3 regions of the Streptosporangium sp. NPDC001681 genome follow, and region 3 is predicted to be linked to each of the others. Evidence: riboswitches for the same ligand, from Rfam matches in the RefSeq annotation. Region 3 holds a riboswitch; each other region holds the start of a gene.
The links. A riboswitch is a leader RNA that binds a small molecule or an ion and turns the genes downstream of it on or off. The one in region 3 is predicted to bind S-adenosylmethionine.
Positions count from the first base shown of each region.

Region 1 (3,267 bases), on a different contig from region 3:
AAGGTGTAGAACGATATTCTGTAGCTCTCCGGGCGGGGAGCTCCTGTGCGGGAGCGCCCCGAGGGCTTCCGGGAGGGAGAGACGATGGTCGACCTGGTGCTGCCGTCGATCGAGCGGGGCGTGCTGACGCTGACGTTCAACCGGCCGGACCGGCTCAATGCCTGGACCGACGAGATGGGCCGCCGCTACTTCGACCAGCTGGCCGAGGCGGAGAAGAATCCCGAGGTCCGGGTGATCGTGGTCACCGGGGCGGGCAGGGGCTTCTGCGCCGGGGCGGACTTCCAGACGCTCACCGCCATCCAGGACGGCTCGTACGCGGGGGAGCCCGACCGGCGTCCCAACACCTTCCCGACCACGATCCGCAAGCCGATCATCGCCGCGGTCAACGGCGCCTGCGCCGGGCTCGGCATGGTCCACGCCCTGGTCTGCGACCTGGTCTTCACCGCCGCCGAGGCCAAGTGGACCACCGCCTTCGCCCGGCGCGGCCTGGTCGCCGAGTACGGCCTGTCGTGGATCCTGCCCCGCCTGGCCGGGCAGGCCAGGGCCATGGACCTGCTGCTCTCCGGGCGCACCTTCACCGGTGCCGAGGCCTGCGAGCTGGGCCTGGCCAACCGGGCGGTGCCGGGAGAGCGGCTGATCGAGGAGACCTTGGCCTACGCCCACGAGCTGGCGACGTACAGCTCTCCGGCCTCGATGGCCGTGATCAAGCGTCAGATCTGGGGCGACTGGCAGCGAACCCTGGAGGCGTCGGAGTCGGCCGCGGCGCGCCTGATGGTCGACTCCTTCACCCGGCCGGACTTCGCCGAGGGCGTCGCCAGCTTCGTCGAGCGCCGCGTCCCCGGCTTCCCGCCGCTGTAGTCACTCCGGCGCATCTCAGCTGACCAGGGTGAGCCAGCGCGGGGCGGCGTCGAAGGGGGCCGTGCGGGCGGTGACGGCCTCCATCAGCCAGGCGGCCGAGGCGCGGGCGCTCCGGACGACCTCGGGCGGGTAGGCGTACCTGACCCGGTGCTCCTCGAACTCGTCCTCGTCGTCCAGGAAGACCCGGCTGGTGCGGCCCTTCGCCAGGTTCCGGCGCGTCCGGATCACGTCGAGGTCGAGGTCGACCATGGTGACCTCGCCGTCGCTCCACCGTGGCACGGTGGAGATGTCGCAGTAGATCTCGTGCTTGTGCGGGGCGGAGTTGAAGGCGGCGGTCCACCAGGCGTCGCGGGGGAAGAGCATCACGAAGGCGTGCGGGGAGGCCACCTCGGGCCCGTGGCCCTTGCGGCCGACGGAGTTGGCCGCGCAGCCGGTCCATACCCCGTGTTCGTCCTCGCCGAGCAGAAGGCCGCTGTGGTTCCAGTGCAGTGATCCGTCGTATTTGCGGTAGACCACCTTCACCATCTCATAGGACATTCCCCAACATTAAGCCTTGACAGAGATCTATGTATTTCCTACCTTCTAAATAGGTTAAGAGTGTCAGTGCGAAGCCCCGGCTGGCTGACCGGCAACCCTCGCACCGCGGCGGGGTGCCCCCGGGGGAGACCTGGCGGCACGGTCGGCGTGCCGCAAGCGCGGACCCCCTCACCGGGGTCACCGAGACATGTCCGGGAGTGCCACATGTCGAAGACCAGCACACTGAACTGCGCGAGCCCCATCGACCCCGACACCCACGGCCACTACCGGCCGCACCGTAGAGCCGCCGTATGAGCGCCTCGATCGCCGTCGTCGGCGCCGGCCCGACGGGCACCTGCCTGGTGGAGCGCATCTGCGCCAACGCCGCCGACCTGCTCGGCTGGCCCTCGCTCGACGTCCACGTGATCGACCCCCACCCGCCGGGGGGCGGCCGCGTCTGGCGCCGTGACCAGCCCGAGCTGCTCTGGATGAACTCCGCCGCCGCCGACGTGACGCTCTTCACCGACGAGTCGGTGCGCTGCGAGGGGCCGATCCGTCCAGGCCCCACGCTGGCCGAGTGGCTGGGCGGGGACCCCGGCGCCTTCGCCTCCCGCCCGGCCCAGAACGGCTACCTCTCCCATGTCTTCAGGCACGCGGTGGCGACCGCCCCGCGCGGGGTCCGGGTGCACGTGCACCCGGTCCGCGCCGTCGATCTCGCCGACATCCCCGGCGGCCAGGCGGTACGGCTGGAGGACGGCCGGACGATCGAGGTCGACGCGGTGATCCTGGCCCAGGGACACGGCGACGTGACCCCGAACGGGGAGGAGCGGGCGCTGGCCGACCTGGCCGCGCGCGGCGGGCTGCGTTACCTGCCCACCGGATACGCGGCCGACCTCGACCTGGACGGCATCCCCGCCGGAGAGCCGGTGATCGTGCGGGGGATGGGGCTGGCCTTCGTCGACCTGATGGTGCTGCTCACCTCGGGCCGGGGCGGCCGGTTCGTCCGCGAGTACGACGGGGAACTGGTCTACCTGCCCGGCGGGCGGGAGCCCCTCCTGCACGTGGGATCGCGGCGCGGCGTGCCGTACCACTCCAAGACCGGCTACCCCTTCGAGGGCGCACACCCGCCGGTGCCGCGCTTCCTCACCCGCGAGGCGCTGGGCGAGGGCCCGTGGAACTTCCGCCGGGACGTGTGGCCGCTGGTCGCCAAGGAGCTCGCCTTCGCGTACTACCACGAGCTCATCACCGCCCACCCCAAGCGCGCCAGGCTGGACTGGGCGGCGTTCGCGGAGGCGTTCGCCGATCAGGAGTGGCGCAGCCCGGGTATGCGCAAGCTGATCCGTACGGCCGTGCCCCGGCACCTGGACCGGCTCGACTTCGACCGGCTCGACCGGCCGTTGGCGGGCATCAGGTTCGGTGACCGGGCGGGGCTGCAGAAGTGGATGCACGGCTACCTCGCGGTCGACCTGGAACGGCGCGCCGACCCGGCGCACAGCGCCGACCACGCCCTGATCCTCGGGCTGCTCTCCGTCTACGGGGTCCTGGCCGAGCTGGGCGTCTCCGATCCGTGGTTCCACGGGTTCTTCAGCTACCTCGCCAGCGGCCCGCCGGGACCCCGGCTTGCGGAGCTGCGCGCCCTGGCCAAGGCAGGGGTGGTCACCTTCCTCGGCGCCGACCTCAAGGTCGACCACCACGAAGGGCGCTGGCGGGCACAGAGTCCCACCGTGCCCGGCGGCGTGACGGCCACGACCCTCGTCGAGGCCAGGCTGCCCGCGCCCAGCGTGAGCCGGGCCACCGACCCGCTCATCGGCGCGCTCCGCGACCGGGGCGAGCTCGACGAGAAGTCGGGGCTGGTGAACGTGCGGGCCGCGGACCGCCGCCTGGTCGACAGGT
Region 1 covers NZ_JBEOZN010000177.1:8,283-11,549, forward strand. Annotated here, with positions in the region: gene ABT130_RS43300 (ABC transporter ATP-binding protein) at 1-9, shown strand, start outside; gene ABT130_RS43305 (enoyl-CoA hydratase-related protein) at 46-858, shown strand; gene ABT130_RS43310 (DUF402 domain-containing protein) at 874-1,395, opposite strand; SAM riboswitch class IV at 1,448-1,560, shown strand; gene ABT130_RS43315 (FAD/NAD(P)-binding protein) at 1,686-3,267, shown strand, end outside.
Region 1: another riboswitch for S-adenosylmethionine. It lies ahead of ABT130_RS43315 (FAD/NAD(P)-binding protein); the one in region 3 lies ahead of ABT130_RS20620 (aminotransferase class V-fold PLP-dependent enzyme).

Region 2 (3,267 bases), on a different contig from region 3:
AGGGTCGTCGTCCTGTCGTCGGAGCCGTTGGTCGCGGAGGACCTCATCGAGGCCGCCGGCCTCGACACGGAGGCGGTGAAGGTGGTGCCGTCCACCGAGCGGCCCCGGCTCCTCAGTGACGTGCAGGGTGGTGACGCCTACTACGTCGGTGTCGCGAGTCGTTGCTCCGTCGGTTTCTCGGTGATGCGCGGGACCCAGGCGGGTTTCGTCAGTGCCGGTCACTGCGGTAAGACCGGCGATGCCACCACCGGTTTCAACCGGGTGCCCCAGGGGGTCTTCCGGGCGTCGTCCTTTCCCGAGAACGACTATGCCTGGGTCGCGGTGAACGCCGGCTGGAGCCCCAAGCCGGTGGTGAGCAACGGCGTCGGCGGTACCGTGCCCGTCGCGGGCTCCAGGCCGGCCCTGGAGGGTGCCTCGATCTGCCGGTCCGGCTCCACCACCGATTGGCACTGCGGTCTCATCCGGCAGCTCAGTGCCAGCGTCACCTACCCCCAGGGCACCATCCACGGCCTGGGCCGTACCAGTGTCTGCGCCGAGCCGGGTGACTCGGGTGGTTCGTTCATCTCGGTGGACCAGGCCCAGGGAGTCACCTCCGGCGGCTCCGGGGACTGCACCACGGGTGGCGTCACCTACTTCCAGCCGCTCAACGAGATCCTCACCGCCTACGACCTGACCCTGCTGACCGACAGCACCGCCAGCTCGTCGGGTGACATCTCCCCGGGCACCGCTCCATCGGGCAAGCAGGACTGCAGCGGCTACCCGAAGACCTACACCGGCACGCTGAACAACGGTCAGTCCGTCTCCCAGCCGAGCCGGTACTACCGGGCCGCCGTCGCCGGTACGCACTCCGCCTGCCTGGACGGCGGTGACGGCGTCGACTTCGACCTCTACCTCCAAAGGTGGCAACGGTCGAGCTGGACCACCGTCGCCACCTCCGAGGGCGCGGGCCCCGACGAGCAGATCAGCTACACCGGCCCGCCCGGCTTCTACCGCTACCAGGTGGTCTCCGTGAGCGGCTCCAGCCCCTACACACTGAAGACCAAAGCCCCCTGACCCGCCTTCCGCGGGAGGTTCCACGGGACGTCCACCGTGGTGCGGTGCCTGCGGGCAGTGGCGGAGCGCCCCTGGGGCCGGGGAGCTCTGTCCGTCAGGTAACACGTCATGTCTCGTAGAGTGAGACAGGTGGCCGGGGCGGCGGTACGGCGATGTAGAGTGCTTAGGACCTGCGTGTCAGGTTTCCAACTGAATATTTGCTCATCCAGAGGGGTGGAGGGATCGGCCCTGCGAAGCCCCGGCAACCATCCCGGTTCAAGACTCGTGATCGACACGAGGTCAGCCGGGACAGGTGCCAATTCCGGTCTGTGACCAGGGTGGTCCGCAGACGAAGATGAGGGAAAGGCCTCGCTTCATGGCGCTCGCAACCACTGAGAACACCACCGCCTCGCTTGGTCGTGTCGAAGACACGCAAAACCAGCAGTTCGGCCCCGCCGTGGCCCTGTCCTGTCGCGAGTGCGGTGCCCGCTACGACCTCGGCCCGAGCTTCGCCTGTGCCGAGTGTTTCGGGCCCCTTGAGATCGCCTACGACTTCGGGCGGGTGACCCGGGAGCAGATCGCCGAGGGGCCGGCCAACATCTGGCGTTACCGCTCGCTGCTGCCCGTCCCCGCCGACGTGGCCACCAAGCCCAACATGGAGCCCGGCTGGACCAGGCTCGTCAACGCCGGCAACCTCGCCCGTGAACTGGGCATGCGCTCGCTGCACGTGAAGGACGACTCCGGCAACCCCACGCACTCCTTCAAGGACCGCGTGGTGGCCATCGCCGTCGAGGCGGCCCGTAACTTCGGCTTCCACACCCTCTCCTGCTCCTCCACCGGCAACCTGGCCGGTGCCGCTGCCGCCGCCGCCGCGCGGGCCGGGCTGGACGCCTGCGTGTTCATCCCCGCCGACCTGGAGCAGGCCAAGGTCGTCATGGCCTCCGTGTACGGGGGCAGGCTCATCGGCATCGAGGGCACCTACGACGATGTGAACCGTTTCTGCTCGGAGCTCATCGGCGACGAGCTGGGCGAGAAGTGGGGCTTCGTCAACGTCAACCTGCGGCCGTACTACGCCGAGGGCTCCAAGACGCTGGCGTACGAGATCGCCGAGCAGCTCGGCTGGCGCGTTCCCGACCAGATCGTCGTGCCGGTCGCGTCGGGCTCCCAGCTCACGAAGATCGACAAGGGTTTCAAGGAGCTGATCGAGCTCGGTCTCGTCGAGGACAGGCCGTACAAGATCTTTGCGGCCCAGGCCGAGGGGTGCTCCCCGGTCTCCGCCGCCTACAAGGCGGGCCACGACGTGATCCGCCCGGTGAAGCCGGACACGATCGCCAAGTCGCTGGCGATCGGCAACCCCGCCGACGGCCCGTACGTGCTGGACATCGCCCGCCGTACCGGCGGCGCGGTCGAGGACGTCACCGACCCCGAGATCGTCGACGCGATCCGGTTGCTGGCCAGGACCGAGGGCATCTTCGCCGAGACCGCCGGAGGTGTCACCGTCGGCGTGCTTCGCAAGCTGGTCGCGACAGGGAGGCTCGACCCGGAGGCGGAGACCGTGGTCCTCAACACCGGCGACGGTCTCAAGACCCTCGACGCGGTGGCCGCCGAGGCGCGCCCCACCGCCGTGATCCGCCCCTCTCTTGACGCATTCCGTGCGGCAATCGCCTAGAAATCGTGAAAGGTACTGAATTATGAGCGTTTCCGTGCGGATTCCGACGATTCTCCGGACTTACACCGATGGTGCTGCCGAGGTGACCGGAGAGGGTGAGACCCTGCGCGACGTCCTCCAGAAGCTTGACGCGGACTTCCCGGGGATCGGCGCCCGAATTCTTGATGAAACGGGCAAGATTCGCCGTTTTGTCAACGTCTATGTCGGAGATGAGGATGTCCGCTTCGCCGACAACCTCGACACGGCCACGCCCTCCGGCGTCCAGATCTCCATCATCCCGGCGGTCGCCGGAGGCTGAGTCCCGCCCCGCCCGCACTGCGCCGGTCGCACCCGCCTCACCTTCCGGGGCGCTCGCGACGCCTCTCCAGGACACCCGCCCGGCTCCGGCCGCGTGCGGGTGTCCTGCTTTGTGGCGTAAACCGGTATTCGCGGTGGGGAAAGATAATGTAATCTTTAACTAACTAATAGTGATAGTCAAACTGTGTTCTCGTACTAAATGCTCTTGTAAAGAGCTAGTTTGGTGCTTGACTCTGTTGCCCTACCGGTTCCCACAGGTATGGTCGAGG
Region 2 covers NZ_JBEOZN010000229.1:2,920-6,186, forward strand. Annotated here, with positions in the region: gene ABT130_RS46245 (S1 family peptidase) at 1-1,053, shown strand, start outside; SAM riboswitch class I at 1,252-1,394, shown strand; gene thrC (threonine synthase) at 1,409-2,701, shown strand; gene ABT130_RS46255 (MoaD/ThiS family protein) at 2,724-2,999, shown strand.
Region 2: another riboswitch for S-adenosylmethionine. It lies ahead of thrC (threonine synthase); the one in region 3 lies ahead of ABT130_RS20620 (aminotransferase class V-fold PLP-dependent enzyme).

Region 3 (3,267 bases):
CCGCGAGGACGACGCCCAGCTCGTTGGCGAACGCCGACAGCCAGTCGTGCCGGTTGGCCAGCACGATGATCTGCCGGTAGTCACGCACCTCGAACAGCTTCTCCGCGCCTCGGTGCATGTAGCCCACGATCGGCTCGGCCGAGCTGATCCGCTCCCCGTCCAGGGTGAGCCGCAGCCGCAGCACCCCGTGCGTGGACGGATGCTGCGGCCCGATGTTGAGGATCATGTCCTCGGTCGCGAGCTCCTTGCCGCGCGCTTCCCGCACGGCGGCGGCACCCGCCCCCATCCCCACGCTCAGCTCACGGCGAGGCTCGTTCATATGCCTATGCTGTCACGTCAGCCGCGCGAGGCAAGATCCCGCAGTGCGGTGATCAGCCGGTCGACGTGCTCGGAGGTGGTGCCGATGCCGATGGAGGCGCGCACCGCGGAGGCGGTGGGGTCGTCGCAGCCGCCGTCCTTGGCGTCCAGCAGGTGCCGTACGAAGGGGTGGGCGCAGAACTTGCCGTCCCGGACGCCGATGCCGTAGTCGCCGGCCAGGGCCTCGGCGACCTCGCGGGCGGTGCGGCCGTCCACCACGAAGGAGACGATGCCGACGCGCGGATGGTCGGGCCCCCACAGGGACAGCTCCTGCACGCCGGGGACGGAGGCGAGGCCCGCGCGCAGCCGGTCGAGGAGGCGCTCCTCCTCGCGGACCAGCGGGGTCCAGCCGGTGGCGGTCAGGGCGTCGCAGGCCGCGGCCAGCGCGATGGCGCCCAGAACGTTCGGGGTTCCGGCCTCGTGACGGGTCTCGGGGTCGTCGTGCCACTCGGTCTCGTCGTCGTTCACCGCCTTCACCGCCCCGCCGCCCCGCAGGTACGGCTCGGCGTCGGCCAGCCAGTCGGAACGGCCGATCAGCGCGCCGGTGCCGAACGGGGCGTAGAGCTTGTGGCCGGAGAAGACCACGTAGTCCAGGTCGAGCGCGGTCAGGTTGAGGCGGCGGTGCGGGACGAGCTGCGCGGCGTCGACGAGGACGCGGGCGCCGTGGCGGTGGGCGATGTGGGCCAGCGCGGCGATCGGCCAGAGCTCCCCGGTGACGTTGGAGGCGGCGGTCACGACCAGCAGCTTGGGGCCTTCGACCGAGGCCAGGGCCTCGTCGGCGGCGCGGACCGCCTCGCCGGGGAAGGCGGGGGCCGGCAGCCGCAGGGCGCGCTCCCAGGGCAGCAGCGAGGCGTGGTGCTCGGTGTCGAAGACCACGGCGGTGGTGCCCTCAGGCAGACTGCGGGCCAGCAGGTTGGTCGCGTCCGTGGTGTTCCTGGTGAAGATCACCGAGTCGTCGGGACGGGCACCGACGAAGGCGCGTACCGTCTGCCTGGCCTGCTCGTAGCGGGCCGTGGTCAGCTGGGACGCGTACCCGGCGCCTCGGTGGACGCTGGAGTACGCCGGGAGCGCGGCGGCGACGGCGGCGCTCACCGGCTCCAGACAGGGGGCGCTCGCGGCGTAGTCGAGGTTGGCGTATCGGACGAGCCTGCCGCCCCTGACCGGAACCTCCAGGTCGGAGCCGAGCACGGCGGGGATCGGCCGGTCGCCGGACGTACGGGTCGCGGGGACGGTCACCGGGGTGGTCCCGAGGGCGGTCGCGGGGGTGGCCGCGTCGGCTGCGTCGGCGGCGGTGGCGGTGAAGATCGTCAGTGCGGACACGCCAGGGCTCCTTCGAGGTCATCGGACCCCAACCCATGGCATAGGTGCCTGGAGCCCGCGCTTGTCCGGCACACCTCGTGCCGGACCAGGTCCTCACCCGGGGCACCCCGCCGCGGACGCGAGGGTTGCCGGCCAGCGAGCCGGGGCTTGTCACTGGCACTCATGACCTACGGGGGAACTATAACCGACGTCTGGCGGGAATTCGCAAGTGCTGTCTCTCATGTTCGGGAACTCATGAGGAGTCCCGTTCGTCTGGGCAGTGAGCCTGGTGGAGCCGGGCGGCTGGTGATGTTTGTCCTGGTAGTGGCTGAATAATGCCGAACGACGGGTCTCGTCGTGCCGGTGGTGATCAAGTGGAACCGGTTGGAGGCACGGATGTTGGATTGGGTGACCAACCCGGAGATCTGGATAGGGTTCGTCACCCTCGTCGCCCTGGAGATCGTGCTCGGCATCGACAACATCATCTTCATCTCGATCCTGGCCGGAAAGCTCCCGCCCGAGCAGCGCGACAAGGCGCGCAGACTGGGCCTCCTCGCGGCCCTCGTCAGCCGGTTGGCGCTGCTGCTGGCGCTGGCGTGGGTGGTGAAACTCACATCGCCGCTCTTCGAGGTCCTCGGCCAGCCGATCTCGGGACGGGATCTCATCCTGCTCGCCGGTGGTCTCTTCCTGCTGGGCAAGAGCGTCATCGAGATGCACGACAGCATCGAGGGCAAGACCGGGCACGGCAGCGCCAAGGTCGCGGCCTCCTTCGGCTCGGTGATCGCCCAGATCATGCTGCTGGACATCATCTTCTCCCTCGACTCGGTCATCACCGCGGTCGGCATGGTCGACCAGCTCGGTGTCATGGTCGCGGCCGTGATCGTCTCGGTCCTGGTGATGCTCTTCGCCTCGGGCCCGATCAGCCGCTTCGTGGACAAGCACCCGAGCATCAAGATGCTCGCCCTGTCGTTCCTGGTGCTGATCGGCGTCGTGCTGATCGCCGAGGGCCTCGGGCAGCACATCTCCAAGGGCTACATCTACTTCGCGATGGCCTTCTCGCTCATCGTGGAGCTGCTGAACATCCGGCTGCGCACCAAGACGGCCCAGCCGGAGAAATCGGACAGCCCGACCGAGGTGTAGCGGCCTGTGGCGGGCTGTCGAACGTCGGCGGACGGTTCAGCCTCAGGAGGCGATGGCGCTGGGGCCACCGGGCATCCGTCTGCCCAGCTCCAGGGGGCGGAACAGACAATTGACGCATGGGGCGACATTACGATGTCCGTGTGCGCTTTGATCCCTGGAATCCGGAATTCGTCGCCCATCCGTACGACGTCTACGACGAGCTGAGGCGGCAGCGGCCGGTCAGCTTCTTTGAACCGACCGGCCAGTGGCTGGTCGCCCGGCACGCCGACGTCAACGCGCTGCTGCGCGACCGTCGGCTCGGCCGCTCCTACCTGCACGTGGCGACCCACGCCGAGTTCGGCAGGCCCGACGACCCCGAGTTCCAGGACCCGTTCTGGCGGGTGGTCAGGGCCGGGATGCTCGACGTCGAGCCGCCGGTGCAGACCCGGCTCCGGCGCCTGGTCTCCAAGGCGTTCACCCCGCGCATGGTCG
Region 3 covers NZ_JBEOZN010000042.1:56,089-59,355, forward strand. Annotated here, with positions in the region: gene ABT130_RS20615 (NADH-quinone oxidoreductase subunit D) at 1-319, opposite strand, end outside; gene ABT130_RS20620 (aminotransferase class V-fold PLP-dependent enzyme) at 337-1,677, opposite strand; SAM riboswitch class IV at 1,730-1,845, opposite strand; gene ABT130_RS20625 (TerC family protein) at 2,053-2,796, shown strand; gene ABT130_RS20630 (cytochrome P450) at 2,937-3,267, shown strand, end outside.